DNA from 3 places in the Mesorhizobium sp. P2_C5_2 genome. Region 3 is predicted to be linked to each of the others. Evidence: predicted binding sites of a transcription regulator. Region 3 holds the regulator's gene; each other region holds the start of a gene.
The links. The regulator PhoB, encoded in region 3, activates phosphate uptake and scavenging genes when phosphate is short. The targets are predictions, from matches to a motif close to TGTCATNNANCTGTCAT.

Region 1 (9,897 bases), on a different contig from region 3:
GATCGCAAGCAGGCGCTCGACCTGATCCGGCCGTTCCTCGAAAAGCAGTTCGCAGCGCCGGAGAAGACGATCGACCTGACCTCAGCCGACCGCGTCGGCTACACCCGCGACGAGGCCGAGAAGCTGGCCTCGCCGCTGGCGCTGCTGTCGCCCAAAGGCCTCTACTGGGCGATGAGCCGCGCCTCAATCCGCATGGGCGCCTGGCTGTCGTCGGGGATGAAGACAGGCATTGCCACCGGCTTCGATTCCGGCTCGACGCTCGACTATGTCTACGAGAACGAGGCGCGCGGCACCGGCTTCATCGGCTGCATGATCGACCGCACCTTCCTCGACGCCATCGGCTGGCGCGGCATCCGCCAGCGCAAGCTGCATCTGGAAGAGCTGATCGGCAACGCCGTCGCCAGCCTGAAGGCCGCCGGCCGTCCCGTCCACATGCTCGACATCGCAGCCGGCCATGGCCGCTATGTGCTTGACGCCGTCGCCAAATGCGCCGAACCGCCGGCAAGCGTGCGGCTGCAGGACTATTCCGAGCTCAATGTCGGACTGGGCTCGAAACTCATCGCCGAACGGCAACTGGCGACCAGCGTGACCTTCCACCGCGCCGACGCCTTCGATGCCAAAATGCTGGCCGGGCTGAAGCCGGCGCCGGACCTCGCCATCGTCTCCGGGCTCTACGAATTGTTCGCCGACAATGCGATGATTTCGCGCTCGCTCAGTGGACTGGCAAGCACCATGCAGCCCGGCAGCCTGCTCATCTACACCAACCAGCCATGGCATCCGCAGCTGGAAATGATCGCGCGCAGCCTGACCTCGCATCGCGGCGGCCAGGCCTGGGTGATGCGGCGGCGCACGCAAGGCGAGATGGACCAGTTGGTGACGGCGGCCGGTTTCGAGAAGATCGATCAGCGCATCGACCAATGGGGCATCTTCACCGTTTCGGTCGCACGGCGCGTCTGAAACCATGGCCCTGGCTGCCACCGACCCTGCCCCTGCCCCGGCGCGGGAACCATATTCCGGTATCGTGCTGAGGGCCGCCCTTTGGCTGGCCCTGCTGGCGCCGTTCTTCTATTCGACCTATGGCTTTGCCAACTGGCTGGCATCGCGGCGCGACCATGTCGGCAGCATCGTCTTTGCCTGGGAACACGCCATTCCATTCCTCGCCTGGACGATCGTGCCCTACTGGTCGATCAATCTGTTCTATGGCCTGTCGCTGCTGCTCAACACGACCAGGCGCGGCGTCGACCGGCTCGCCGGCCGCTATCTCACGGCGCAGGTCGTTGCGATCTCCTGCTTCATCCTGTTTCCGCTGACGGCGACCTTCGTGCGGCCAGCAACCACCGGCCTGCCGGGTTTTCTCTTTGCGGTGCTCGGCGGTTTCGACAAACCGTTCAACCAGGCGCCATCGCTGCACATCGCGCTCCTGGTGATCATCTGGGATCACTGGCGTCACGTTCTGGTGCGCCACCGTCTCGGCGCCATTCTCGGACCCGTCTGGCACGTCTGGTGCTTCCTGATCGGCGCTTCGGTGCTGACGACCTGGCAGCATCATTTCATCGACATTCCGACCGGCGCGTTGCTCGGCCTCTTTGCCCTGTGGCTGTTTCCTGCAAAAGGCGAATTGCCTTTCTGGGGCTTCCGGCTGACCACCGATCCAAAGGCGCGGCGGCTGGCGGGATATTATGCGCTGGGTGCAGCCCTTGCCCTGGCGGCCGCTGCCGCGGGCGCGTTCGTTTTCGCCGTCTCGCTGATCCTGTTGTGGCCGGCGCTGGCACTGGCCATCGTCGCCTTCGCCTATGCCGGGGTCGGCACCAAAGTGTTCCAGAAGGCAGCCGACGGCAGCGTCTCACTGCCCAGCCGGATCCTGCTCCTGCCCTACCGGCTTGGCGCCCGGGTCAATGTCTGGGTATGGACCCGCCGGCTGGCGCCGCAAGCGGAGATCACCGACGGCGTTTTCTTCGGCCGGTTTCCGAGCGCAGTGGAGGCCAACCGCTTCGGCACCGTGATCGACCTTGCCGGGGAAATGGAACGGCCAAGCGGCGTCACCTGCCGTTGGATCAGCTATGCCATGCTCGACCTCGTGGAACCGCCGCATGACCGGTTGGAGCGGGCGGTGGCGGCGATCGAACTGGCGCGCCGGCGCGGCACCGTGCTGGTTTGCTGCGCGCTCGGCTTCCAGCGCAGTGCGGCCATCGTCGCCGACTGGCTGATTGTGACCGGGCGCTCGCATACAGCCGCACAGGCGCGCAAGAAACTCGCGGCGTCGGGCAGGCCCGTGCATCTTCACAGCGGGCTGGAAACCGACATGAGTGGACCGGCATGAGCGACGAGGCCTATCACGACAAGGCAGAGGCTTTCGCCGCAGGGCTGATGGTGCAGGCGGTGTGGCCGATCTTGCTGGTGGTGGCCGCCGTGATGGCGGCGCCGGTCATCGGCCTGGTGGCCGGGCCGCAGGCGACCGCGCTGTCGGCGGCAGCCTGGCTGGTCGCGGCGGCGAGTGCCGTGACCACGCTGGCTCTTTCGGCCTTGCTTTTATTCGACGCGCTGCTGTTCCGATTGATGGCCAGCCACGCCAGCGAGGCCGCCGGCGGCGCCGTGGTCGACGATGTTCTGGCGCGCATGCGCCTGAAGCCCACCCCTGCCGGCGGCCGGTCGCTCGACCATCGCATGGCAGGCACACGCCGCCTGCTGACAAGGCAGCGCATGGCGCTCGCCGTGTTTGCGGCGGCATCCCTTTTCGCAGCGTTTGTTTGAGCCATGACAAAGCTTCACCTGCGCGCCAACACCTTCACCTTGCTGCAGACGGTGACCTCGGTCGGCCTCTCGGCGGCGGCCTGGGTGGTGACCGGTGTGCGGCCGATCTGGAACGGCAGCCAGCCGTCGGAGCGCCAGCGCATCTACTTTGCCAACCATGCCAGCCATGGCGACTTCATCCTGCTGTCGGCCTGTCTCAGCGAAAAGGTGCGCGCTCGCACGCATGCCGTCGCGGCGGCAGAATATTGGGGCAAGTCGCGGCTGCGCCGCTTCATCGCCGAGGATATGCTGTCTTCCGTGCTTATCCACCGGCAATGGACCGACGAGACGCAGAACCCGATCTCGATCATGCTGTCGGTGCTCGACGACGGCCATTCGCTGATCCTGTTTCCGGAGGGCACACGCAACACGACGGAGGCGGATCTGCTGCCGTTCCGCTCCGGCCTCTACAATCTGTCGATGGCGCGGCCCGATGTCGAACTCATCCCGTGCTGGATCGAGAACATGTCGCGCGTGCTGCCCAAGGGCCAGTTCCTGCCGGTGCCGCTTCTGTGCCGCGTCGTCTTCGGTCCGCCGGTGGCGATAGGTCCTGGCGAAGAGCGCCGCGCTTTCCTTGAGCGCGCGCGCCAGACGCTGCTGTCGCTCGATCCGCGCCCCGATCGAGACGACTAGCCATGACCAGACAAAGAGACTTCGCATGACACTGCCGCCAATGCATGAGACGGTCATCCTGCTGGTCGGCCTGATCTGCGTGCTGACAACGGCCAGCATCGTTGCCGGCATCCTGTCGTGGCGGGCTCCAAGGCCGCTGCCCTCGACGCTCGTCAACCTCAACCAGCGCATCAACGCCTGGTGGGTGATGGTGGTGGCGATCACCGTCGCCTTCTTCTTCGGCCGCACCGGCATGACCATCCTGTTTGCGCTGATTTCGTTTGCAGCACTTCGCGAATTCGTGACGCTGACGCACAGCCGGCGCAGCGATCACTGGGTGCTGCTCGGCATGTTCGGCATCATCATCCCCTTCCAGTACTGGCTGGTGTGGACCGCCTGGTACGGGCTGTTCACCATCTTCATCCCGGTCTACGGCTTCCTGCTGATGCCGGCGATCACCGCGCTCAACGGCGACACCGAACGCTTCCTCGAGCGCGTATCGGCGCAGCAATGGGCGGTGATGATCTCCGTCTACTGCGTCAGCCATGTGCCGGCGCTGCTGACCCTCAACGTTCCTGGCTTCGAAGGCCGCAATCTCCTGCTCATCGCCTTCCTGATCATCACCGTGCAAGGCAGCGACGTGCTGCAATACATTTTCGGCAAGCTGTTCGGCCGGCATCTTCTGTCGCCCTCCGTCTCGCCGTCGAAGACCTGGGAAGGGCTGATCGGCGGGCTGGTGGCATCGAGCCTGCTCGGCGCGCTGCTGTCGTTCCTGACACCGTTCTCGCCACTGGCGGCGGCCGGCGTCGCCTTCATCGCCTGCCTGATGGGATTTCTCGGTGGGCTGGTCGCGTCGGCCATCAAGCGCGACCAGGGCGTCAAGGACTGGGGTCACCTGATCGAGGGCCATGGCGGCATGATGGACCGCGCCGACAGCCTGGTCTTCGCCGCGCCGGTGTTCTTCCACATCGTCCGCTATTTCTGGACGGTGTGAAGAGGCTGAGGCGGAGAGTTGCGGAGCGGCAGTGAGAGCTGATCTCCCCCATAAAAGGGGGGAGATCGCAGCTCCGGCGCCGCGCCCTCGCCCATCAAGGGCCATCGCCCCCTACCCCGAATGCCGCAGCCAATGGCGGTCGAAGACGTCGAGGATGGCGCGGAACTCGGCCGGCGGGATCTGGTGGACGCCGCCGTCGCTGCCCCCAACCAGGAACCGCACGAGCTGCCGGTCGACCTGCTCCGGCTGCTCGATGGACATGCCGAACGATGCCAGATCCCCTGATATCGACTGGTCGGGGAGCAGGTATCCACCCCACGAGGCGGCACCGGGCGCCAGATCGCGCAGACGCACGATGAGGATCCTTGTCAGTGACGGCTGCGCCTCCGGGCCGATGATGGCGGTGCCGCACATATAGCCGCCAAGCACACTTCCCGGCTGCGACTGCGGGATCAGGCTGAGGAAGAACTGGGCATCGCCGCCGACTTCCTTCAAATGCACGTAAAGGCCGCGCTTGGCCGCCGTGACCGGCCCGCCAAGCACCAGTTGGCCCGTCGGCAAAGCCTCGCGATAGGTAGCGGTCAGGCCATGCAGGCCAAGCCCTACCTCGATCGATAGGATGCCCTTGATGAACTGGCCGCGATAGTAGGGCGACCAGGCGCGCGAATAGCATGCGTAGGTTCCGGCAAGGGCGGCGCCGAGATGTCGGTCGTCGTGCGCTGGCGATGCTTCGGACTGCGCGGTGACGCGGCGCTCCAGCTCGGTCTTGTCGATGCCGTGGCGAGCCGAGATCGCGGCGGTGAAGCTCGGCAGGTCACTCTCGGCAATCCAGGCGCCGGGCTGCTCCAGTTCGAGAACCTTCGCCCAGTCGTCGTAGACGCTGTGCTCGCGCGGCTGCGCGCGGCCCTGCAGCCATTTGTCGGCGCGGCCGAGATCGAACGCCGTCTTCGGGTTGACGCGCCGGAACGCCGCCGCCAGATCCTTGCGGCTGGTGGCCCCCAGCAGGACCGATGTCAACCTCAGCTTCTGCGCGATATGCTGTGCCATGCGGTGCCTTCAATGCCAGCTGCCAGGCTTGGCATAACACGCTCCGACCGATCCTCCCATTGTACTTTTCCACAAGCTAATATCCTTGGAAATCCAAGGAATTCCCCGGCGTTCCACACGTACGTCCTTTCCGACCCGGCGACCGACGCTATGGTCGCGGGCGGGTAGGCAGGGAACCAAAATGAAACGCATATCATCCGGGCTGAAGCAGACCACCCTTTCCTCCTGAGAACAGCGACACGCTGGATTTTGAGCAGCGGCGAAACCGGGTTCGCAAGACCGGTGGCAGCCGTGGATGCCACCTCAACAAGGAAGGAACGATCGATGTCCTGGACGGCCTCTCCCATAACACCCTTCGTCGCGGTTGCAGTTGGATGCACCGCACTGCTGCTGCTGCTCAAATTCGGACCGGATGGAGCAATCCAGGAGCGGCACGTCCGGCAGACGCCCGCGGCGACAGCGGCTATCCAGCCTACGCGGATCGAGGTCGACGGCGACGCGCACGCGATCCGCTTCTACGTCGACGGCAAGCAGGTCGCGATGCTCGACGAGTCCGGCTTCAAGGAGTGAGGCCCTAGAGCCAAGGGAGGAAATTGTCATGAGAGTCGTTCTATCCGCGCTTCTCGTCGTGATTGCCCTGTCGCAAGCGGCAGAAGCCAAGAAGAACAACCCGGTGACGGAAGACAAGGCTGCCAAGGTCGAGCAAACCCGGCCGCCGCTCGACAACACGTCGACAAGCGGGATCACGCCGGCCGATGCAAAAGCGGCGTCGGCCAACAATCCGATCTATCCGCCAGCATTTTACCTGAACTTCTAGCCGCGGCGGGGGCGGTCGCGGCGCGGAGGGCCCCCGCGCCACGACTATCACTGGCGGCTCAGATCAAGCGCCGCGCTCAGATCGCCCATCGGCGGCTGGTCGTTGTTGCGCAGCGCCTTGTCGCGGGCAACGATGCCGGGCAACACCGGCAGATCGTAGCGCGCGGTGATGAAGCGCAGGATCGACGTGGTGTCGTATTGTGTGTGATCGACCATGCCCATCCTGGCATAGGGCGAGATGATCAAGGCCGGGATGCGGTTGCCCGGGCCCCAGCGATCCGCCTTGGGCGGCGCGACATGATCCCAGAAGCCGCCATTCTCGTCATAGGTGACGACAACCAGCATATGCGGCCATTGCGGGCTTTTCTCGAGATGGGCGACGAGGTCGACCAGATGCTGGTCGCCTGAGGTGACGTCGGCATAGCCGCTGTGCTCGTTGAGATTGCCCTGCGGCTTATAGAAGGAGACGGCGGGCAGCTTGCCGTCGTCGATCGCCTTGATGAACTCGGAGCCGCCAAGGCCGCCATCCCTGAGATGCTCGGCGCGCGCGGCCGTGCCCGGCGCATAAGCCGCGAAATAGTTGAAGGGCTGGTGATGGAACTGGAAGTTCGGCACTGGCGTCGCATTCTTGCCGTCGAGTGTGGCCTGCCAGGCGCCGGCATACCAGGCCCAGTCGACGCCCTTCAGCGACAAGAGGTCGCCGATGGTGATGTCGTGCTGCGGCGGCAGCGTGGTCGGCTGAGCCGGGTCGGCAAGTGCTGCGTCACCGCCTGCAACCGGCTTGTTGTTGCTCGGCTGGTAGGGCGGCTGCATGGTGTTGACGGCGTAGAAATCGGGGGTGATGGCGCCGTCACTGACGAATTTCGGCACACCACCGAGCGCCGACGGCGGCGAATTGTCGGCGATTTTGAGCGTCTTGCCGTCCGCGTCGACAACGGCGATCTGGTCCTTGACCGGGCTCTTGTCGGCATTGGGATAGACCGGCACGCAGGCGCAGGCGAGCATGAAATGATTGAGGAAGGATCCGCCGAAAGCGCCCTGGAAGAAATTGTCGGCCAGCACGTATTTCTTACCGACCGCCCACATCGGCAGCACCGAGCCGTCATAATGGCCCATGACGAGACCGCCGGAATCGGCCCAGGCGACGAACTTGTCGTTCTTGCCGCCGTCGATCTGCATCTGCTCCTGGTAGAAGCGATGCCAAAGATCATGGGTGATGACCCCGGTATTCTCGTTAAAACCCTTGGGATCGTCGATGGCGAAGACGGCATTGGCGAGATGCGCTGTCTGTGCTTCCGTCACCGCCGGCGTGACGCCCTTGCCGGTGAGTCCACCCCAGGCCGGCGGCAATTCGGTCAGCGGTTGGCCGTCGCGGTCGAGCTGGCGCGCCTGGCCGGCCGTCACATTCGACAGGCCGTTGGCGCCGGGAAAGCCGCCGTAGAGGTTATCGAAGCTGCGGTTCTCGGCATAGATGACGACGACCGTATCGATCTTGTCGTAGCCGGCGGGCGCGGCATGAACGGCGCCTGCTGCCAAGGAAGCAAGGGCTGAGCCGGCCAGATACAGGGAACTGAGGAGCTTGAGCCTCGTCATGATGGAAAACCTCGTGGCTTGGAACAGTGGCTGGAGGAGCAGCGCGGCAAAGGCGGACCTTTTCGCGCGGCACGCCAAATTAGGGCCACGGCCTTGTCACCTTTGTGACGTTTTCCAAGCCAGCGAACACGGTTGCGTGAGCAGGTGGTGCGGTCATCAATCCGTAGCAGTGCGGTTTTAAGTCCGGACGAAACCGGACCGAACGAGATGACGGCGCAACACTGGCCAAGGTGGGGGAAAAGTCGGGCGATCGCCATCGGCGCGGCAGCACTGCTCGGTCTCTTGTCGCTCAAGCCAGCGCACACGGCAGGCGCCGACGGCGTCCATCCCGGGCCGATGTCGCGCACCGACGCCTATGCCAGGGCGGCGGCGCTGACCGCGCTCGGCCGCAAGATGTTCTTCGATACATCGCTGTCGGCGTCGCGCCTGCAGGCTTGCTCGTCCTGCCATGATCCGCATCACGCTTTTGGCCCGGCATCAGCGGGACCGGTAGAGATGGGTGGGCCCGATATGGGCCAGCCGGGGCTGCGCGCCGTGCCGTCGCTGCGCTATCTCCAGGCGGTTCCGGCCTTCAGCGAGCATTTCTACGATTCCGAGGACGAAGGCGACGAGAGCGTCGACAATGGCGCGACCGGCGGTCTGACCTGGGACGGCCGCGCCGACCACGGCAAGGACCAGGCGCGGATCCCGCTGCTGTCGCCGTTCGAGATGGCCAACAAGGATGGCGATGCCGTCGCAGCTGCTTTGCGCAAGGCCGCCTATGCCGGCGAGTTCAAGGCGGTCTTTGGCGAGACTGTCTTCGACCGTCCGGACGATGCTTTCGAGGCCGCCGTCGAGGCGCTCGGCACGTTCGAGCAGAGTGCTACAGATTTCTATCCGTACTCCAGCCGCTACGACGCCTTCCTTGCCGGCAAGGCGACGCTCACCACTCAGGAATTGCACGGGCGCGCCTTGTTCGAGGACGAGACCAAGGGCAATTGCGCCAGCTGCCATCTCAGCGAGCCGGCCAATGACGGCGAGCCGCCGCAATTCACCGATTTCGGCTTCCTCGGCATCGGCGTACCGCGCAACCCGGCCATCCCGGCCAATACCGATCCGACCTATTTCGACCTCGGCCTGTGCGGTCCGCTCAGGACCGACCTCAAGGGCCGGGTGGAGTATTGCGGCCTGTTCCGCACGCCGACGCTGCGCAACGTGGCGCGGAAGAAGAGCTTCTTCCACAATGGCTACTTCCACACCCTGCGCGACGCGGTCGCCTTTTATGCCAGCCGCGACAGCGATCCCGGCCGTTGGTATCCGAAGAACGCTGACGGCACGATCAAGAAATACGACGACCTGCCAAAGGTTTACTGGCCAAATCTCAACCGGGATCCACCGTTCGATCAAAAGCACGCCAACAAGCCGGCGTTGACCGATCCTGAAATCGACGACATCGTCGCCTTTCTGCAGACGCTGACCGATGCCGACCAGCTGGCGGGCACGACGCAGGCCCATTGAGCCTCGATTGTCGACCTGCCCCGTGGTCAGTCGCGGATCGCGCGGCCCGCCTGCTGCAGCAGTTCGAAGGCGGCGAAGCGTCTGTCGTGCCAGGGCACGAGATCGCCGCCGCCCGGGCGATAGATGTCGCCGATGCGCGACATGCCGGTCATCGCCGCTGTTACGTCGGGATATTTTTGCGCCGCCACCGCGCCCAACATGGCCGAGCCGAGCAGCACTGGTTCGGGTGAGGTCGACCCGGCGACGGTCAGCCCCGTCGTGTCGGCCAAAAGCTGGCGCACCAGCTCGCTTTGCGCCGCACCACCGCTGACGACGATGGTGTCAATGGCGATGCCCTTGTTGGCCATCGCCGCAAGGATCTGGCGCACGCCATAGCCGATGCCCAGCAGGCCGGCGACATAGAGCGCGACGAGACTGTCGAGCGACGTGTCCATGCCGAGTCCGGCGATGAGCGCCTTGGCTTCGGGGTCGGCGAAGGGCGAGCGGTTGCCGAGGAATTCCGGCACGACATGCAGCCCTTCGGCCAGGCGCGCGACTACGGACAGGTC
Region 2 (9,897 bases), on a different contig from region 3:
AGCGGCTCGGGGATCGGCACCTGATAGACCAGAATTTGGCCGGCGCTGAGCGGATGCTCAGGGATGCGGTGGCGGGTCTGGATAATCGTGGCGGTTGCCGTGTCGGTGGTGACGGCGACATTGGCGACCTTCTTGAAGAAGGCGCGGATCGAGACGGCATTGGTAGTGTCGTCGGCGCCCTGGTCGATGACCTTCAGCACATCATCCGGGCCGATGATCGAGGCGGTGACCTGCACGCCGCCGGTGCCCCAGCCATAGGGCATCGGCATTTCACGCGACGCGAACGGAACCTGATAGCCGGGGATGGCGATGCCCTTGAGGATCGCCCGGCGGATCATCCTTTTGGTCTGTTCGTCGAGATAAGCGAAGTTGTAGGTGGCGATGTCGGTCATGGCGATCACATCCACATTGTGCTATCGAATTGGCGTCCAGGACGCGCAAACAAGGGCGAAATCGGATGACCCAAACCGGTTGGATGCATCTTGGAATTCTGCTGCTGGCATTCGTCGGCGTGGTCGCTTTTCTTCTTCGAAGAATGGTTCTGCCTGCCCCAAGGGAGGGCGCGCATGGCGAGAACATCGGCGGCAGCGACAATTACGGCGGGGGGTATGGCGGCCATTCCCATGATGGCGGCGGCGGTCATAACGGGTCGGGCGACTAGGCTCATTCCGCGGCCTCTTTCTTTTCTTCCAGCACGTCGGTATTTTCGCGCGCTTCGTACTCGGCGCGCATGCGGCGCACGAGGTCGAGTTCGGCCTGGAAGTCGACATAGTGTGGCAGCTTCAGATGCTCGACAAAGCCGGTCGCCTGGACATTGTCGGAGTGCGAGATGACGAACTCCTCATCCTGCGCGGCGGCGACGACATCCTCTCCCAGTTCGGCAGCGCGCAGCGCGCGGTCGCAGAGCGCCATGGCCATCGCCTTGCGCTCGCTCTGGCCGAAGACCAGGCCATAGCCGCGGGTGAATTGCGGCGGTGCCTTGGCCGAACCCTTGAACTGGTTGACCATCTGGCACTCGGTGACGCGGACCGAGCCGAGCGGCACGGCGAAGGGCAGTTCCGGCACGTCGAGCTCCAGCTCGACCTCGCCGATGCGGACCTCGCCGACAAAGGGATGGTTGCGGGCATAGCCGCGCTGGGTCGAATAGCCGAGCGCCAGCAGAAAACCTTCATCGCCGCGCGACAGCGCCTGCAGGCGGATGTCGCGCGCCATCGGGAATTCCAGCGGCTCGCGGGTGATGTCGCCGGGAACATGGTCCTGCGGCATCTCACCATCCGGCTCGATCAGGCCTTCACGGGCGAGGATCGCCGAGACGCGCGGCATGGCCTGCGCTTCGGTTTCGCGCTGCAGCGGTTCGGCGACGTCGGCGCCGGCGGCAAGCTCGGGATCGAGTAGCCGGTGGGTGTAGTCGAAGGTGGGTCCAAGCAACTGGCCACCCGGCAGGTCCTTATAGGTCGCCGACACGCGCCGCTCGACCAGCATGGCGCCGGTATCGATGGGATTGCTGTAGCCGAAGCGCGGCAGCGTGGTGCGATAGGCGCGGACCAGGAAGATCGCCTCGATCATGTCGCCACGCGCCTGGACGATGGCCAGCGCGGCCAGTTCGCTGTCGTAGAGCGAACCCTCGCTCATCACCCGGTCGACGCCGAGCGCCAGCTGCTCGACGATCTGGTCGAGGCGCAGTGCCGGCACCGAACGGTCGCCGCGCCGGCGGTCGGCGAGCAGGCTGTGGGCATTGGCAATTGCGGCTTCGCCGCCTTTTACCGCGACATACATTTACGCCTCCATCGTCTTGATGCGTGTCGTGCGCGGCAGGCAGGCGATACCGTTGGGTGCCGCCAGGATGATGTCGACGCCGCGTGGAAAGCGTTGGCTGTTCTGCTTCCACTGTTCGACGAAATGACGCGGCATCTGTGCCGGCGCGATGGTGGTAGAGGTTTCGATGCCGGGACCTTCGAGCAGCAGCGGCGCGCCGGAGACGAGATCGCTGACCTGCAGGATCAGCGTCGTCGACCGGTCGGGATAGTCCTGCGTGCCTTGCGAAAAGCCGTCGAGGGCCGCCATCTCCGCCGGGTTGGCGATCACAGCGAAATGCGCATCGGCCGGGGTGTTGGCGAGCGGCGCGCCTGTGTGGAAGCCGAGCCAGGACTTGACCGCCGCGGACCCTTGCAGAGCGGGGTCGAGCCAGAGCGGGGTGTCGTTGTCGCACAGCGCCAGCGCGATGGCGCCGGCGGTGGCCGACAGCGGCGCCGGCGGGCGGGCGAAGGCCGGCAAAGGCTGTACGCTGCCCGGCCGCGCCATGGCGTCCATGACGGCGCGGAAGACGGTCTGGGCGTTGAACACCGGATCGGCGAAACCGCCATCGATCGATTGGGCTGCGATGTCCATCAGTCTTCTCCGCGCACCATGGTGAAGAAATCCACTTTCGTTGCCGCTGTCTCGGCGCGGCGTTTTTCGCGCGCCTCGCCTTGGGCGGCGCGTAGCGGTGCGACCAGCGCGGCCTCGACCGTCTGGCGCTGCGCCGGGTCCTGCCAGAGCGCGTCGGCGATTGCCGCGAGCCTCGCCTTCTTACGGTCGCGGCCGAGCGTGTAACTGTGGCCGACCTGCCCGGAGGGGAGCCGGACGGTGGCGCGCGTGACCGTGGTTTCACCGACATTGAACGGCGCGCCGCCGCCGCCGATGCGGCCACGCACGGTCACCAGGCCGGTTTCCGGCCCGCGCAAAAGTTCGGCTTCAGAGGTCAGGCCGGCCTCGTTCCAGAGCCGGGCGATGTCGTCGCCGCTCGCCTGCGCCAGCGTCGCCATGACGGCCTTGCGCTCGGCCTGGTCGCGGGCTTCCTGTCCTCGCATGGGTAACTCCCTGAATGTGTGAAATTTGTCTAGTGATATAGACAACTATACAAATTATACCTATTATCTAACCCGTGTCCATGACGGGTGGATGACATGGGTGTGATCGGGGGGCAAAAATGGCTGGCCAACAGATGGTGAGCAGCATCGAGCGGCGCAGCGGTGTCTCGCTATGGCGGCAGATCGCCGACCAGATCCTGCATTCGATCGCCGCCGGCGACTTTGCCGAGAATGCCGCTCTGCCGCCCGAAGTGACGCTGGCCGAGCGCTACGGCGTCAACCGCCACACGGTGCGCAGCGCCATATCAGCGCTGGTGCAGGACGGGGTGCTGAGGGCCGAGCAGGGGCGCGGCACTTTCGTCTTGTCGCGCAAGCGGCTGTCCTATCCGATCGGAGCCCGCACGCGGTTTTCGACCGGCCTGCAAGGGCAGACATCGGAACGGCATATCGTGCTGCTCACATCCGCGATCGAGCCGGCCAATCAGCGCGTCGCCGAGGGGCTCAGCCTTGCGAGGGGTACTGAAGTGATCCGGCTGGAGACGCGCGGCGAAGCCGACGGACGGCCAGTGTCGCGGGCTGCCAGCTGGTACGAGGCCAAGCGTTTCGCCGGCATCGATGCCGCGATGGGCGAGACCGGTTCGATCACCGCCTCGCTCCGGCGTTTCGGCGTGGACGATTATCTCAGGCAATCGACAGTTCTGTCGGCGCGCCATGCCGATGCCGCCGACCTTGCCGCCCTCAACCTGCAGCCGGGGGCCATCGTGCTGGTCGCGGTCGCCGTCAACGTCACGCCGGATGGCCGACCGATCCAGTTTTCCGAAACGCGGTTTCCGGCGGAGCGGGTGGAACTGAAGCTATCTGCGCTGTAGCTAACGTCGTCATCCTTGGCGAAGCAGGAGCGTAGCTCCGTCGCGGAGACCCAAGGATCCATGCCGCGATCTCGGGCGAAGAGCGCAGCGGAGCAGAATTCTGCACCGAAGCAACGCTTCGAGGTCACGGCATGGATCCTATGGTCTGCGCCGCGTCGCTTCGCTCCTTGCTCCGCCATAGGATGACGAAGCGAGGGATGTTTCGGCTAGTTGCCAAGGCAGACTCAGAGCGCAACGATCCGCCGAATTCGTGTCGGAACGACGTCTTATCCGATCTCTATCACAGCTTTGATCAGCCCAGATTTCTCGTGCGCCCAGCGCGCGAGATCGTGCGGCGTACCGGCCAGCGTGGTGCGGTGGGTGACAAGTTTTGCCAGCGGCACAGCGCCGTTGCGGATGGAGGCGGCGACGTGGTCGAAGTCGGCTTTGAGCGCGTTGCGGCTGCCGACCAGTGTCATCTCGCGCTTGTGAAACTCAGGATCGGAAAAGACGATATCGTCCTTGACGACGCTGACCAGAACCAGCGTGCCGCCATGCGCGACATGGGCGAAGGCCGACTGCACGGAAGCAGTATTGCCGGTGGCGTCGAAGACGACGTCGAAACCTTCGCCGCCAGTTGCCTCGCTCACCAGCTCCGTTGCCGGTTTTTGTGAGCCGTCGAGGGTGGCGAAGCCGAGTTCGCTTTCGGCAAAATCCAGCCGCTCGCTGCTCATGTCGAGCAGGCTGACATCGAGCCCGGCGATACGGGCAAACAGGGCTGCGCCGAGCCCGATCGGTCCGGCGCCGATGACCAGTGTGCGGGCGCCTGGTTCGGCGCGGGCGCGGCGCACGGCATGTGCGCCGATAGCGAGGAACTCTATCGCCGCGGCATCGGCGAGCGACAGACCATTCGCCGGATAAAGATTCTCGGCCGGCACCAGGATCTGCTCGGCCATGGCGCCGTCGCGATGCACGCCGAGCACTTCGATCCTGACACAGCAATTCGGCTTGCCCTGGCGGCAGGCGATGCATTTGCCGCAAGCGAGATAGGGGTTGATGATGACGGGCTCGCCGACGGACAGGTCAATCCCTTCGCCGGTCTCGACGACGGTGCCCGACACTTCGTGGCCCATGATGCGGGGATAGGCGAGGAACGGGTGCTTGCCTTCGAAGATGTGGTAGTCGGTGCCGCAGATGCCGACATGGCTGACGGCGACCAAGGCCCAGCCGGCAGGCGGCGCGCCGGGTGCGGCGCGGTCTTCCAGGACAAGGTCGCCGGGTGAGCGGCAAACGACGGCTTTCATGTGCAATTCCAGTGTTCAAAAAGGCGCCGGCCCGTTGAATGATCGGACCGGCGCAGAAGTCAGGGAGGATTCATTTGCTGCGACGGCGCAGCCCGTCGAAATAGACGATGATGATGATCAGTGCGCCGGTGATGATGCGCTGCCAAAACGAGTTGACGTTGAGCAGATTGGCGCCGTTGTTGATCGTGGCCAGGATAAAGGCGCCGAGCAGCGGACCATGCACCGAGCCGACGGCGCCGAACAGCGAGGTGCCGCCGATCACCGACGACGCGATCGCCTGCAGTTCCCAGCCCTCGGCCTGGGTCGGATTGCCGATGCCGATGCGGGCGGCGAGCAGCACGCCGACGAAGGCGGCGCAGAGGCCCGACAGTGTGTAGGCCATGTAGATGGTGCGCTGGACGTTGACGCCGGACAGGCGCGAGGCCTCGGCATTGGACCCCACCGAGAAGAGATAGCGGCCCCAGCGGCTGTGGTGGAGGAAGATGTAGGCCGGAATGCCGACCAGGATCACCATCCAGAACAGATTGGGGATGCCGATAAAGGAGTTGCGCGAGAATGCCGTGAAGCTATCGCTGTTGATGTTGATCGAATTGCCGTTGGTCATCAACAGGCCGATGCCGCGCAGCGAGGTCAGAGTCGCCAGCGTGATGATGAAAGGCGGCAAGCCCATCTTGACGATGCCGAAGCCATGGAACAGGCCGATGGCGACGCCAACCAGCAGTGTCGCCAGAATGGCGACCCAGATCGGGAAGCCGGCATTGATCATCATGGCAACGATGACGGTGGCGAAGCCGACCACGGCGCCGACCGACAGGTCGATGCCGCCGGTGATGATGACGAAGGTCTGGCCGACCGCCATGATGGCGATCATCGAACCCTGGCGCAAAAGGTTGGCGATGTTGTTGGAGGAGGCGAAGCTCGGCGTCGCCACCGACAGAACGATCCAGAGCAGAACCAGCAACGCCAGAAGTGTCAACCCGAACAGGACGTTGTAGTTCCGTTTCGGCTTTTCGGCTGCAATCGCCTCGGTGCTCATATCTGTCCTCCCAGCTTTTCTTGTTTCTCGGCGAGCGCCTGCGTGAGAATGTCCTCGTGATTGGCGGTGCGGAACCCATGTGTGGCCACAAGTTTGCCGCGCCGGAACACGTGCAGCGTGTCGGCGAGTTCATAGACCTCCGGCAAATAGGACGAGATCAGGATGATGCCGGCGCCCTTGGACAGAAGCTCCCCGAACAGGCGGTAGATCTCGGCCTTGGTGCCGACATCGACGCCGACCGTCGGCTCGTCGAAGATGAACAGCTTGGCGCCGTGCGCCAGCCATTTGCCGATGACGATCTTCTGCTGGTTGCCGCCGGACAGGCTGGAGGCCAGCGCACCGCGCGTCGGCGTCTTGATGCGGAGACCTGCGATCTGGCGATCGGCCTCGGCCTTTTCCTTCGCGCCAGAGATCAGCAGGTTGCTGGAGATGCGCTTGTAGATCGGCAGATTGAGGTTGAGGCCGACCGGCAGGTTCAGGCACAGGCCCTGGTCGCGGCGGCTTTCCGGCGCCAGCGCCATGCCGAGCTTGATCGCGTCATGCTCGGAATTGATGTGGACCGGCTTGCCTTCCCAAAGGACCTGGCCGGCGGACTTGTGATGACGGCCATAGAGCGTGGTGACGAACTCGCTGCGCCCGGCGCCGATCAAGCCGTAGAGCCCGACGATCTCGCCGGCGCGCACCGTCATCGAGACATTTTCAAAACCCTTGCCCGACAGGCTTTTCGCTTCGACGATCACGGCGCCCGGGGTGAAATGCTCCTTGTGGTAGACCTGCTCGATCGAGCGGTTGATCATCATCTTGACCAGCTCGGCGTCGTTGGTCTCGGCAATGTTCCTGGTGCCGACCAGCGTGCCGTCGCGCAGCACTGAGACGCGGTCGGCGAGTTCGAACACCTCTTCCATGCGATGGCTGATATAGATGATGGTGACGCCTTCGCCTTTGAGCCTGCGGATCAGCGTGAACAGCTGGTCGGCTTCCTTGCGGGTGAGATAGGCGGTCGGCTCGTCGAAGATGAGGAATTTCGTGCCGCGCACGGTGGCGCGGGCGGCGGCGATCAGCTGCTGCTGGCCGATGGTGAGGTCACCCAGCATGACATGCGCCGGCAGGTCGAAGCCGAGACCGTCGATGATCTTCTGCGCTTCCTTGACCATGGCGCGCTGCTGCAGGATGCCGAAGCGGGAATTCTCCTCGCCGAGGAACATGTTGGCGGCGACGGTGAGATGGCGGCAGAGCACCACCTCCTGATGCACGGCGTTGATGCCGAGCGCCATCGCTTCATGCGGGGTCGCCAGCGCTGCCGGCTTGCCCTCCCAGATGACATCGCCGGAGGTGCGCGGCATGACGCCGGTCAGAAGCTTGATCAGGGTGGATTTACCGGCGCCGTTTTCGCCGACGATGGCGTGGATCTCACCTGCCTTGAAGGCAAGGTGCACCGGCTTCAACGCATGTGTGCCGGGATAGCGCTTTTCCAGCCCATGCAGTTCGAGGATCGTCCTGCCTGGCTCCAGCGTCGGGGCCGGGTGCAGTTCCTGCGCCGTGGACGTCATGACAATCCTCCCAGATTGGTCTTACGATTGGCACGCGGCGAGGCAAGGGATGCCTCTAAAATCAGCCTAGCCGAAGCCTGTATATTGCCAAGCCGTTTGTGCCGGCGGCCGGTGTTTCCGGGGCGCGAGGCCCCGGAAACGATTTGGATTGACGGGCTCAGAGCTTCGGGTTGAGCAAGGCGTCGATCTTGGGGTCTTTCATGTTGGCCTTGGTCACCAGATTGGCGCCGGTGTCGACATTGGCTTCGACCTTCTCGCCCTTCGAGGCGGCGAGCGCGGTCTTGATGCCGTCATAGCCCATCCGGTAGGGGTCCTGGACGACGAGCGCGGAAATGACGCCGTCATTGAGGAACTTGATCAGCTTCTCGTCGCTGTCGAAGCCGACCAGCGCCAGCTTGCCGCCAAGGTTGTTTTCAGCGACAGCCTGACCGACGCCCTGCGCCATGATCAGGTTGGACGCGAAGATGCCCTTGAGGTTCGGGTTGGCGGTGATCAGGTCGGTGGCGATGTTGAGACCGGTCGTTGCCTGGCCGTCGGCATATTTGTCGGCGACGAGCTTGAGGCCCGGATATTTCGCGGCCAGCTGCTCGGTGAAGCCCTGCTTGCGCTGCTCCAGCGAACCGGCGCCCGGTGCGTTGGTGATCAGGGCGACGTCGCCCTCGATCTTGCCGCCATTGGCGGCGCCGATGGCTGCTGCGAGACCGTCGGCGGCGACGCGTCCGCCCTGGACATTGTCAGTGGTCAGGAACGAGGTGAAGGCCTTGGAGTCGGCGCCGGAGTCGATGCCGATGACCTTGACCTTGCTGGCTGCTTCATCGATCGGCTTGCCGAGCGCCTTGAATTCGGTCGGGGCGATGACGATCGCGGCCGGGTTGCCGGCGACGGCGTTCTCAAGGATCGAGACCTGGCCGTTGACGTCGGTTTCAGCCTGGGCACCAAGTTCCGGCACGTTGACGCCGAGATCCTTGCCGGCCTTGCGGGCGCCGGCCAGAACGATCTGCCAGTAGAAGGACGTGGTGTCCTTGACGATGATCGGAATGGTCACATCCGCCGCCGAAGCCGGCGCCGTGTGCAGCGCGCCGGCAAGCATCGAGGCGGCTGCAAGCGCCACAAGTGAGCGGCGGTTGAGAATGCTGGTCACGAATTTCATTAGGAATCCTCCCTAGATCGCCCGGTGAAGGTTACGGAAGCTCCATTCGGATAGGCGCGGCCCAAACAGAACTTTATCAATAAAAAACAGTTGCCGCTTTTTGATAGTGCATCGGTCCGGCCGACGCAAGCGGTGTTTCATATCGGCCTGCGCATGGCTCGGCGAAGAAGCCTCCCGCCGATCCTCAATGCCACGTCCAGACGCTCCCGATCCTCCTTGATCATCATGGAATATTAATTCCACTCTCTAGTCAATATGGAATGTTCATTCTTTCTTGAGGATCGCGTGATCGTGGCGTTTCGTCAGCCGAGCTCCTGCACGATGGTGTAGGGAGCGTATTTGGCGAATTCCGCTTGCGGCACCTTGATGTCGAACAGGTCGAGGTTGCGTGTCAGGTTGGCAGGCTTTGCCGTTCCGGTTAGCACGCTGGCCACGACAGGCTCGTGCAGCGGAAACTGCAACGCCGCTGCCGCCAGCGAATAGCCACCCTCGGTGGCAATTTTCTCCATCGCGCCGACGCGCTCGAGTATGTCCTGCGTCGCCGGCACATAGTCGAAATGCGCGCCGTTCACCGGCCCGGTCGCCAGGATGCCGGAGTTGAAAACGCCGCCGATGATCAGCGAGGTCTGCCGCTGCCGGCAGAGCGGCAAAAGGTCGGCTTCGGCCGAGCGGTCGAGCAGCGAATAGCGACTGGCGAGCAGGATACAGTCGAGCGGGGCGCGGCTGAGCACGTCGAGGCAGATTTGCACCTCGTTGACGCCGAGCCCGTAGGCGGAAATGATGCCCGACGATTTCAGCTCGTCCAGCGCCTTCAGACCGCCATCCATCAGCTGGCGAAAGTGCAGCTTCGTCTTCTCGACGCCATGCGTGTAGGTGCCGATGTCGTGAACAAACAGGATGTCTATCCGGTTCAGCCCGAGCCGCGCATAGGAGAACTCGACCGAGCGCATGATGCCGTCATAGGAATAGTCGTAGTCGAGCGCGAAAGGCAGCGGGTCGACATAGGAGTGATCGGGAACCTGGTCTTCCGGTACCGGGCGTAACAGCCGCCCGACCTTGGTCGACAGCACATAGGAGTCTCGCGGCTTGTAGCGCAGGAAATCGCCGGTCCGGCGTTCCGACAGGCCAAAGCCATAGAATGGCGCGGTGTCGAAATAGCG
Region 3 (9,897 bases):
GATACCTCGTCGACCAGGCGCCACGAAGGCACCGGGCTCGGCCTTGCCATCACCTCGCGGCTGGTCGAGTTGATGGGCGGCGAGATCGGCGTCGAGAGCGCCGAGGGCAAGGGCTCGACCTTCTGGTTCACCGTCACGCTGCCCAGGGCCGGCCAGCAGACGGGGCAGCGCATCATGCCGGTGGACGTCACCGGCGCGCGGGTGCTGATCGTCGACGATAACGCCGTCAACCGGTCGATCCTGACCGAGCAGATGGTGTCGTGGACGTTCGATTCCTGCGCCGCCGAAAGCGGACCCGAGGGGCTCAAGGTGCTGGTCGCCGCAGCTGCCTATGGCGTGCCGGGCGACTGCGTCGTGCTCGACTACCAGATGCCGGGGATGAGCGGCGCCGAAATGGCGCGCATCGTGCGCAACACCGCAGGGCTGGCCGACACGCCGATCATCATGCTGACCTCGGTCGACCAGTCGCTCGCCAACACCAGCTACCGCGACCTCGGTATCGACGCGCAGCTGATCAAGCCGGCGCGCTCCTCGGTGTTGCTGGAGACGTTGGTCGCGACCATCCAGCGCCATCGCCACGGCACGGCAGGTGGCGATGGGGAACACGCGGCAAGCGACAGCTCCGGCCAGGCGACGGTGCAGCCGGTGTCGGCGCCGCCGGCACGGGCCGCATCCGAGCGGGCCCAGCTGCATCCGCCGCCGGTGCGTGCCCGCGCCCGGGCAGGCGGCAACGAACGCGGGCTCGACATCCTCGTTGCCGAGGACAATGAGGTGAACCAGATGGTGTTCACCCAGATCCTCGGTGAAACCGGCTATAGTTTCGAGATCGTCGGCAATGGCCGCAAGGCGCTCGACGCCTTCGGCCGGCTCAATCCGCGCATGATCCTGATGGACGTTTCGATGCCGGAGATGAACGGGCTCGAAGCCACCGCCGCGATTCGCCGGCTGGAGGAAGAGAGCGGCACGCGTATCCCGATCGTCGGCGTCACCGCGCATGCCTTGAAGGGCGATCGCGAGCGTTGCCTGGAAGCTGGCATGGACGACTATCTGCCCAAGCCGATCAGCCCCAAGGCACTGCTCGAAAAGGTCGAACGTTGGGTCGGAATATCGGGCGAAGCCCAACGAGACGCCGGCTAGCGGATTTTCCGCACCGGATTCGGCGGCACCACGAGGTCCAGGGATATGGTGCGATCGCACCATATCAAAGCTTGCGCCCAGTCGGGAAAATGGCGGCAACGAAACCGCTCATTCAGTTACGGGCGGGAGCAAGCGACCGCCGACAAAGAAACAGCGTCGAAATCTACCCCAACGGACCTGTTTTTGGCGATGGCTCGGCCAAGATACGCTCTGGCCTCGGGCAACGCGCTCCCGTCCGGTTTTTCTTTCTCGGCATCGCAGCCTGCGATCTGCCGGGACAAATGCCGGCGCAAAATCCCGCAAGCTTATGATTCCAGCGGCAAACTGCGGCTCTCCCGGAGAGGCCGGCCAGCTGCGGTTTTCAGTGCGTCCATCCGACGTTACCGGGCTGACACGAAACTGTCATGCGACTGTAATAATCGAAGGCTATTGGCCTCAGCGGGCGCCGGCTGAAGAGGGCGCCGAGAGACCATCTTCCGAACAGGAGCAGGCCACATGAAGAAATTCCTCGTTACGGCGTCGGCCGTGGCGCTTGCGCTCGCCGCATCGTCGGGTGTCGCCGCCGCGCGCGACCAGATCCAGGTCGCCGGTTCGTCGACCGTGCTACCCTACGCCAAGATCGTCGCCGAGCAGTTCGGCGAAACCTTCACCAACTTCAAGACCCCGGTTGTCGAGTCCGGCGGCAGCGGCGCCGGCATCAAGGAATTCTGCAAGGGCGTCGGCGAAGACACCATCGACATCGCCAACTCCTCGCGTCCGATCAAGAAGGACGAACTGAAGTCCTGCGCCGACGCCGGCGTGAAGGAAGTCCAGGAAGTCCGCATCGGCTATGACGGCATCGTCTTCGCCACCGACATCAAGGGCCCGGATTGGGCGCTGGTTCCCGCCGACGTCTACAAGGCGCTCGCCGCCAAGCTGGTCGTTGACGGCAAGCTCGTCGACAATCCGAACACCAAGTGGAACCAGGTCAACCCGAAGCTGCCCGACTGGGATATCGCCGCCTACATCCCCGGTGAAAAGCACGGCACCCGCGAAGTGTTCGAGACCAAGCTGCTCGACGCCGGCTGCGACAAGGCCGCTCTCAAGGCCACCGGCATCGCCGACGACAAGGAAATCGGCAAGACCTGCATCGCGATCCGCAAGGACGGCAAGGCTGTCGACATCGACGGCGACTACACCGAGACGCTCGCCCGCATCGACTCCAACAAGACCGGCGTCGGCGTGTTCGGCCTCGCCTTCTACGAGAACAATGCCGACAAGCTGAAGGTCGCCACAGTGGAAGGTATCGTGCCTTCGACCGAGACGATCGCGACCGGCAAATATCCGGTTTCGCGCCCGCTGTTCTTCTACGTCAAGAAGGCGCATCTCGGCGTCGTTCCCGGCCTCAAGGAATATGTCGAGTTCTTCCTTGACGACCAGATGATCGGCCCGGAAAGCCCGCTCGCCCAGTACGGCCTGGTTTCCGCTCCCGACGCCGAGCGTCAGGGCCAGCGCGACGCCTTCGCCGCTGGAAAGACGATGTAATCAACTGACTGAATCAGGGCGCGGACCAAATCCGCGCCCTGATTTCGCCGTTTGCCGCAACGGCGGCGGCGATCTGAACTTTCCCTGGGGTGGGTGATGTCGTCCTTGCTCGTACTCGCCATAGTCATTGCCATCGGCGTGGTCGCCTTTGTGATCGGCCGCCAGCGCGCCGCGGCGCAGGATACCGGCAAGGTAAAGCCGCATTCGCGCGCGCACTATCACGGCTGGTGGGCTTTTCTGCTCGCCGTCCTGCCTGCCGTCCTGCTGCTCGCCGTCTGGGACATCGGCTCGTCCTTCTATCTTGACCGGCACATCCACGCCGCCCTGCCCGAGCGCACCGTCGACTCCAAGGTCGCCAGCGAAGCGCTCGATGCCAGCCTGGTGAAGAGCCTCGCCAAGGGCCTGCGCCGGCTCGATGCCGGTACGCCGCTTCCCGCCACCTTCGCTGAATTGCAGCCGCTGCTCATCGCCAAGGGCGTGGCGCTGGCCAGCGATACGCAGGATTACATGATCCCGATCGCCGTCGACGCGAACACGGTCCAGGACCGGCTCAGCTGGTTTGGCGCGGTGCTGACCTTCGCCCTGTCGATCGCCGGCGCCTTTTATGCGCTGAGGCAGATCGCGCCGCGCGCCAGGGCGCGCAACAATGTCGAAAGGCTGATGCTGTGGGGGCTGCTTGCGGCCTCGACCATCGCCATCCTGACAACGGTCGGCATCGTGCTGTCGATGCTGTTCCAGACCATCACTTTCTTCGAAAGTGTGTCGCCGATGAGCTTCTTCTTCGGCACGGTCTGGAATCCGCGTTTCGCCGCTGCCGGCTCGGGCGGCAGCCAGGGCCAGTTCGGCCTGATCCCGCTGCTCGCCGGCACGCTCTACATCGCCGCCGTCGCTCTTCTGGTGGCCGTGCCGGTCGGGCTGATGTCGGCTGTCTACATGTCCGAATATGCCTCGCGTAGCGTGCGCTCGGTGGTCAAGCCGGCGTTGGAGCTGCTGGCCGGTATCCCTACCATCGTCTACGGCATCTTCGCCGTGGTCACGCTCGGGCCGTTCCTGCGCGATCTGTCGGCGGCGCTCACTGGCGGCTCGCCCTTCATCCAGGGCCAGAGCATCTTCACCGCCGGCCTGGTGATGGGCGTCATGCTGATCCCGGTCGTGTCCTCGCTTTCCGACGACATTATCACGGCGGTGCCGCGCGCCATGCGTGACGGCTCGCTCGGCCTCGGCGCCACGCGCTCCGAGACGATCAAGCGGGTGATCCTGCCAGCCGCACTTCCCGGCATCGTCGGCGCGATCCTGTTGACCGCGTCGCGCGCCATCGGCGAGACGATGATCGTCGTCCTGGCGGCCGGTGTCGCCGCCAATCTCACCATCAACCCGTTCGAAGCGATGACGACTATCACCGTCAAGATCGTCAATCAGCTGACCGGCGATCTTGAGTTCAACTCGCCGCAGACGCTGGTCGCCTTCGCGCTCGGCCTGACGCTGTTCGCGCTGACGCTGGTGATGAACATCGTGGCCCTCTACATCGTGCGCAAGTACCGGGAGCAGTACGAATGACCGACATCCCCCTGGACACGATGGCGGGTGCCGTTGCGCGTCCGCGCCGCGACATCGGGCTGAAGGCGCGTTACGCCGCCGAACGCCGTTTCCGCATCTATGGCGTGATTGCGATCTCGGTCGGCCTGGCGTTCCTGGCCATCATGTTGATCACCATCGTCTCGAAGGGCTACACCGCCTTCTGGCAGACCACGGTGACGCTGCCGATCAGCTTCGACGAGAAGGTGATCGATCCCTCGAACAAGCGCGCCACCGATCCGAATGTGCTGATCAAGGCGAACTATCCCAAGCTTGCCGAAAACGCGCTGGTGGCCAAGCTCGGCATCGATCCCGCCAACAAGCCGATGATGTTGAAGCTCAAGGGTTTCCTGTCGGAAGGCGCCCGCGTGCAGCTGCGCGACATCGTGTCCGCCGATCCGTCGGTGATCGGCACGACGCGCGTCGTCAACATCCTGGCCGCCGCCAACCTCGACTCGGCCTTCAAGGGCCAGATCGACCTCGGCGTCGATGAAGCGCGACGCAAGGTGTCCAACCAGCAGATCGAGTGGATGAACAAGCTCAAGGCCGATGGCGTGATGGCCGAGCATTTCAACACCGGCCTGTTCACCTATGGCGCTTCCAGCCGCCCGGAAACGTCGGGCATGGGCGTGGCCATCATCGGCTCGTTCTACATGATGGTGATCGTGCTGCTCCTGGCGCTGCCGATCGGCGTCGCCGCCTCCATCTATCTCGAGGAATTCGCCAAGAAGAACCGCTTCACTGACCTGATCGAAGTCAACATCAACAATCTGGCGGCGGTGCCGTCGATCGTCTTCGGTCTGCTTGGCCTTGCGGTGTTCATCAACTTTCTCGGCATGCCGCGCTCGGCCGCCTTTGTCGGCGGCCTGGTGCTGACGCTGATGACACTGCCGACCATCATCATCGCCACGCGCGCAGCCCTTGCCGCCGTGCCGCCGTCGATCCGCTCGGCAGCGCTTGGGCTTGGCGCCTCGAAGATGCAGATGGTGTTTCAGCACATACTGCCGCTTGCCGCACCCGGCATCCTGACCGGCACCATCATCGGCCTGGCGCGTGCGCTCGGCGAGACAGCACCGCTGCTTCTGATCGGCATGGTCGCCTTCGTCGCCGACTATCCGAAGACGCCTTTCGATCCGGCGACCGCGCTGCCGGTGCAGATCTACATGTGGGCAAACGAGGCCGAACGCGCTTTTGTCGAGCGCATGTCGGGCGCCATCATCATCCTGCTCGTCTTCCTCATGGCCATGAACATCACCGCGATCGTGCTTCGGCGCCGGTTCGAGCGGCGCTGGTAGAAAAAAGGCAATTTGGTATGAACATCATGACCGAACAGTCCCTTGAAAACGCAGTGGGCGACAAAATGAACGCCAAGTCGAACGAAGTCATCAAGATGCGCGGCGACAAGGTCGGCGTCTTCTACGGCGAGAAGCAGGCGCTGTTCGACGTCAATCTCGACGTCCGCCAGAACCAGGTGACGGCGCTGATCGGCCCGTCCGGCTGCGGCAAGTCGACCTTCCTGCGCTGCCTCAACCGCATGAACGACACCATCGATTCGGCGCGGGTGACGGGCAAGATCACGCTGGACGAGGACGACATCTACGACAAGAACATCGACGTCGTCGAACTCCGCGCCCGCGTCGGCATGGTGTTCCAGAAGCCCAATCCGTTCCCGAAGTCGATCTACGAGAATGTCGCCTACGGCCCGCGCATCCACGGGCTGGCCAAGCGCAAGTCCGACATGGACCAGATCGTCGAATCCAGCCTGAAGAAGGCGGCGATCTGGAATGAGGTCAAGGACCGCCTGCAGGAGCCCGGCACCGGCCTGTCCGGCGGCCAGCAGCAGCGCCTGTGCATCGCGCGCGCCATCGCCGTGTCGCCGGAAGTGATTCTGATGGACGAGCCCTGCTCGGCGCTCGACCCGATCGCCACAGCCCGCGTCGAGGAACTGATCGACGAACTGCGCCAGAACTACACGATCGTCATCGTCACCCACTCGATGCAGCAGGCGGCGCGCGTGTCGCAGCGCACGGCGATGTTCCATCTCGGCTATCTGGTCGAAGAGGGCGCCACCGACAAGATGTTCACCAACCCCGACGACAAGCGCACCCAGGACTATATTACCGGCCGCTTCGGCTGAGCCGTCCAGCGGTTGAATTTTCAGGCACGAGGACCAGGATCATGGGTGAACATACCGTCGCCTCCTTCGATGAAGAACTGGGGCAGATCAGCAAGCTGATCCGCGACATGGGCGATCTGGCCGGCTCGATGGTCAGCGGCTCGACCAGGGCGCTGCTCACTTCGGACAACGCGCTGGCGCAGCGTGTCGTCTCCGACGACGCCATCATGGACGCGCGCCAGCGTGAACTGGACGACCGCGCCATCACGCTCATCGCCAAGCGCCAGCCGATGGCCAACGATCTGCGCGCCGTGGTTGGCTCGATCCGCATGGCCGGCGACCTTGAGCGCATCGGCGATCTCGCCAAGAACATCGCCAAGCGCGTCGGCACCGTTGGCCTCAGCGTCACACCGCGCGACCTGTCGCATTCCATCGATGCGATGGCGCAGCTGGTGCTGATCCAGGTTCAAAGCGTTGTCGAGGAGTATGCTGCCGCCGATGCCGCGGCGCTGGCGAAACTCCGGAATGACGACGAGCGCATCGACGTCAAATACACGTCCGTGTTTCGCGAACTCTTGACCTACATGATGGAAGACCCGCGCAACATCACCGCCTGCACGCATCTCCTGTTCTGCGCCAAGAATCTGGAGCGCATCGGCGATCATGTCACCAACATCGCTGAAAATGCGTACTATGTGCTGACCGGCCAGCAATTGCCCGCCAATCGCCCGAAGCAGGACGAGACGGCGATGGCCACGTCGGCCTGACAAGGGTGAACTGCTGATGATTGCGCCACGCATCATGGTCGTGGAGGATGAGGAGCCGCTAGGCGTGCTCCTCCGCTACAACCTCGAATCCGAAGGCTACCAGGTCGAAGTGGTGACACGCGGCGATGAGGCCGAGATTCGGCTGCAGGAAAACGTGCCCGATCTGCTGGTGCTCGACTGGATGGTGCCGGCAGTGTCCGGCATCGAGCTCTGCCGACGGCTGCGGATGCGGCCCGAGACCGAACGGCTGCCGATCATCATGCTGACCGCGCGCGGTGAAGAAAGCGATCGCGTGCGCGGTCTCTCCACCGGCGCCGACGACTACCTGGTGAAACCATTCTCGACGCCCGAGTTCATGGCACGCGTCAAGGCGCTCCTGCGCCGCGCCAAGCCGGAAGTCCTGTCCAGCGTGCTCAAGGTCGGCGACATCGTGCTCGACCGTGAATCGCACCGCGTCTACCGCAAGAAGAGCGAGATCCGGCTCGGGCCGACCGAGTTCCGCCTGCTCGAGTTCATGATGCGCCATCCCGGCCGGGTGTTCTCGCGCAGCCAGCTGCTCGACAATGTCTGGGGCGAGACGATCTATATCGACGAGCGTACCGTGGACGTGCATGTCGGCCGCCTGCGCAAGGCGGTCAACAATGGCCGCATGCCTGACGTGATCCGCACCATCCGCGGCGCCGGCTACGCCATCCGCGAAGACTAGGCCGCGCCGTGCCGCGCCGTTGCCGGCCTCTCAGGCGACATGTTTGCCGGTCTTCGACTGAATCCCCGGCGCGAAAATCTCCTGGTCGACGAAGCCGAGGGCGCGCATGGCGCAGCCTTCGCGGATCAGCGGCAGTTCGTTGGGCTCGGTGTCGAAGGAGATCGACTTCGAGTGCTGGCCGCCGGCAGTCTGGGCGATCGCTTCGCGCAGCGCCGGTTCGATCAGGTCGAAGGCGGCGGCGCTGACCCCGACCATGGCGACAGGTGCGGGATCGATCAGCGCGAACAGGCTGCCAAGGCCGAAGCCGAGCGCTTCGCCGGCCTTGCGGTAGGCTTCCCGCTCCGGGCCGTCGGTCTCCCGGGCGCGCGCGGCAAGCGCGCGCATATCAGCGTCGCCGACATCGACCGGTTCGGCGTCCTCGCTCATCATTTTGGCGCTGCGCCAGATGGCGTAGTTGCCGGCATAGGCCTCGACGCAGCCGCGCCGCCCGCAACGGCAGAGCGCGCCGCCCGGACGGTGGATCATGTGGCCGAACTCGCCGCCAGACGAATGGGTGCCGGTGAACAGTTCGCCTTTCAGCACCAGCCCCATGCCGATACCGTGCGAGAGGAGGATAGCGATGAAATCGTCGCGGTAGCGCTCGGGCTGGCGCCATTGCAGCGCCACCGCCATCATGTTGCAGTCGTTCTCCATGGTGGCCGGAATGCCGAATTCCGCTTCCAGTATATCGGCGAAGGCAATGTCGGTCAGCGGCGTGATCGGCGACCACAGCATGGCGCGCGCCTGCGAATCGGTGATGCCCTGGATGCCCATGGCAATGCGGGCGATGCTTTGGACATCGAGGTCGGGATCCTCGAGCCGCCGCCGCACGATTGCCGTGCATTCGCCGATCAGCTCGTCGCGCGGCATGGTCAGCGTGTCCAGCCGGCGCTGCTCCTCGGCGACCACGTGGCCGGCATAGTCGATGACGGTGACGGAGAGGAAGTTCAGCGACAGCACCACGGTCATCACGGCCGCTGCTTCCGGGTTGAGGCCCAGGCCGACCTGCGGCCGGCCGCGCTTCAGCGCAACGGTCTCGCCAGGTTTGCTCTCGGCCAGTATGCCTTCCTGAATCAAATCAGACGAGATCGCCGATATGGTCGAATGGCTGAGGCCTGTCGTTGCGGCAATCTCCGTTCGCGACGGCTGGCCGGCCCGGCGCACGGCCGAAATCACCATCGCACGGTTGCGACGGCGCAGATCGTCGTGGCGGATACCAACCGACATCTTTTTTGTTTCCTCCCGGTCCCCCCGCGCCTCATGATAGTGGAGGCGGTCAGGGACGCCACGCAAATATTGGCAGAAGCCGGCGGCGCTGTCATTGTTTATTGCGGGTCTCGAAAAAAATCGGCGAGGCCATCAGAATCCATCAGAATCGATGTTGACAGCGCCTCGCTGTTGGACCAGTATTTTTTCGAGGCTCGAAAAAATAGAGCCTCTGTGTGCCGGCCTTCGGGCCAGTTTTGTCGCGCCGCGCGCGGCGCAGGGAGGATTATCATGAACAGATTTGCAGCCGCCATGCTGGCGGGTGTCGCCATGTCGCTGACGCTGGTGTCGGTCGCGCAGGCGAAGGACAAGGTCATCGGCGTGTCGTGGTCGAATTTCCAGGAAGAGCGCTGGAAGACCGACGAAGCGGCGATGAAGGCGGCGATCGAGGCTGCCGGCGACAAGTACATTTCCGCCGACGCGCAGTCCAATCCCGGCAAGCAGCTGACCGACGTCGAGAGCCTGATCTCGCAGGGCGCCAACTCGCTGATCATCCTCGCACAGGACGCCTCGGCCATCGGCCCGGCGGTGCAGAAGGCGCTGGATGAAGGCATTCCGGTCGTCGGCTATGACCGCCTGATCGAGAACAAGGACGTCTTCTACCTGACCTTCGACAACAAGGAAGTCGGCCGTATGCAGGCCCGCGAAGTGTTCAAGGCGAAGCCCGAAGGCAACTACGTCTTCATCAAGGGCTCGGGTTCCGATCCGAATGCCGATTTCCTGTTCTCGGGCTCGATGGAAGTGCTCAAGGAAGCCATCGACTCGGG

Region 1: a site for PhoB is predicted at 8,004-8,020, ahead of AC1D1B_RS07370 (acid phosphatase). Genes of this name have one in related genera too.
Region 2: a site for PhoB is predicted at 2,930-2,946, ahead of phnF (phosphonate metabolism transcriptional regulator PhnF). Genes of this name have one in related genera too.

What each region holds. Positions count from the first base shown of each region.
Region 1 covers NZ_JBFUDV010000002.1:104,154-114,050, forward strand. Annotated here, with positions in the region: gene AC1D1B_RS07330 (bifunctional alpha/beta hydrolase/class I SAM-dependent methyltransferase) at 1-957, shown strand, start outside; gene AC1D1B_RS07335 (phosphatase PAP2/dual specificity phosphatase family protein) at 962-2,320, shown strand; gene AC1D1B_RS07340 (hypothetical protein) at 2,317-2,751, shown strand; gene AC1D1B_RS07345 (lysophospholipid acyltransferase family protein) at 2,755-3,423, shown strand; gene AC1D1B_RS07350 (phosphatidate cytidylyltransferase) at 3,464-4,396, shown strand; gene AC1D1B_RS07355 (hypothetical protein) at 4,508-5,443, opposite strand; gene AC1D1B_RS07360 (hypothetical protein) at 5,768-6,013, shown strand; gene AC1D1B_RS07365 (hypothetical protein) at 6,042-6,260, shown strand; gene AC1D1B_RS07370 (acid phosphatase) at 6,308-7,852, opposite strand; gene AC1D1B_RS07375 (cytochrome-c peroxidase) at 8,060-9,349, shown strand; gene AC1D1B_RS07380 (FGGY-family carbohydrate kinase) at 9,376-9,897, opposite strand, start outside.
Region 2 covers NZ_JBFUDV010000009.1:119,863-129,759, reverse strand. Annotated here, with positions in the region: gene AC1D1B_RS28160 (alpha-D-ribose 1-methylphosphonate 5-phosphate C-P-lyase PhnJ) at 1-392, opposite strand, end outside; gene AC1D1B_RS28155 (hypothetical protein) at 458-661, shown strand; gene AC1D1B_RS28150 (carbon-phosphorus lyase complex subunit) at 664-1,776, opposite strand; gene phnH (phosphonate C-P lyase system protein PhnH) at 1,777-2,388, opposite strand; gene phnG (phosphonate C-P lyase system protein PhnG) at 2,388-2,849, opposite strand; gene phnF (phosphonate metabolism transcriptional regulator PhnF) at 2,969-3,718, shown strand; gene AC1D1B_RS28130 (zinc-binding alcohol dehydrogenase family protein) at 3,985-5,001, opposite strand; gene AC1D1B_RS28125 (ABC transporter permease) at 5,072-6,037, opposite strand; gene AC1D1B_RS28120 (sugar ABC transporter ATP-binding protein) at 6,034-7,587, opposite strand; gene AC1D1B_RS28115 (substrate-binding domain-containing protein) at 7,745-8,737, opposite strand; gene AC1D1B_RS28110 (aldo/keto reductase) at 9,040-9,897, opposite strand, start outside.
Region 3 covers NZ_JBFUDV010000008.1:80,789-90,685, reverse strand. Annotated here, with positions in the region: gene AC1D1B_RS26835 (PAS domain-containing protein) at 1-1,137, shown strand, start outside; gene AC1D1B_RS26830 (substrate-binding domain-containing protein) at 1,633-2,661, shown strand; gene pstC (phosphate ABC transporter permease subunit PstC) at 2,758-4,218, shown strand; gene pstA (phosphate ABC transporter permease PstA) at 4,215-5,531, shown strand; gene pstB (phosphate ABC transporter ATP-binding protein PstB) at 5,549-6,373, shown strand; gene phoU (phosphate signaling complex protein PhoU) at 6,415-7,119, shown strand; gene phoB (phosphate regulon transcriptional regulator PhoB) at 7,136-7,825, shown strand; gene AC1D1B_RS26800 (ROK family protein) at 7,856-9,091, opposite strand; gene xylF (D-xylose ABC transporter substrate-binding protein) at 9,362-9,897, shown strand, end outside.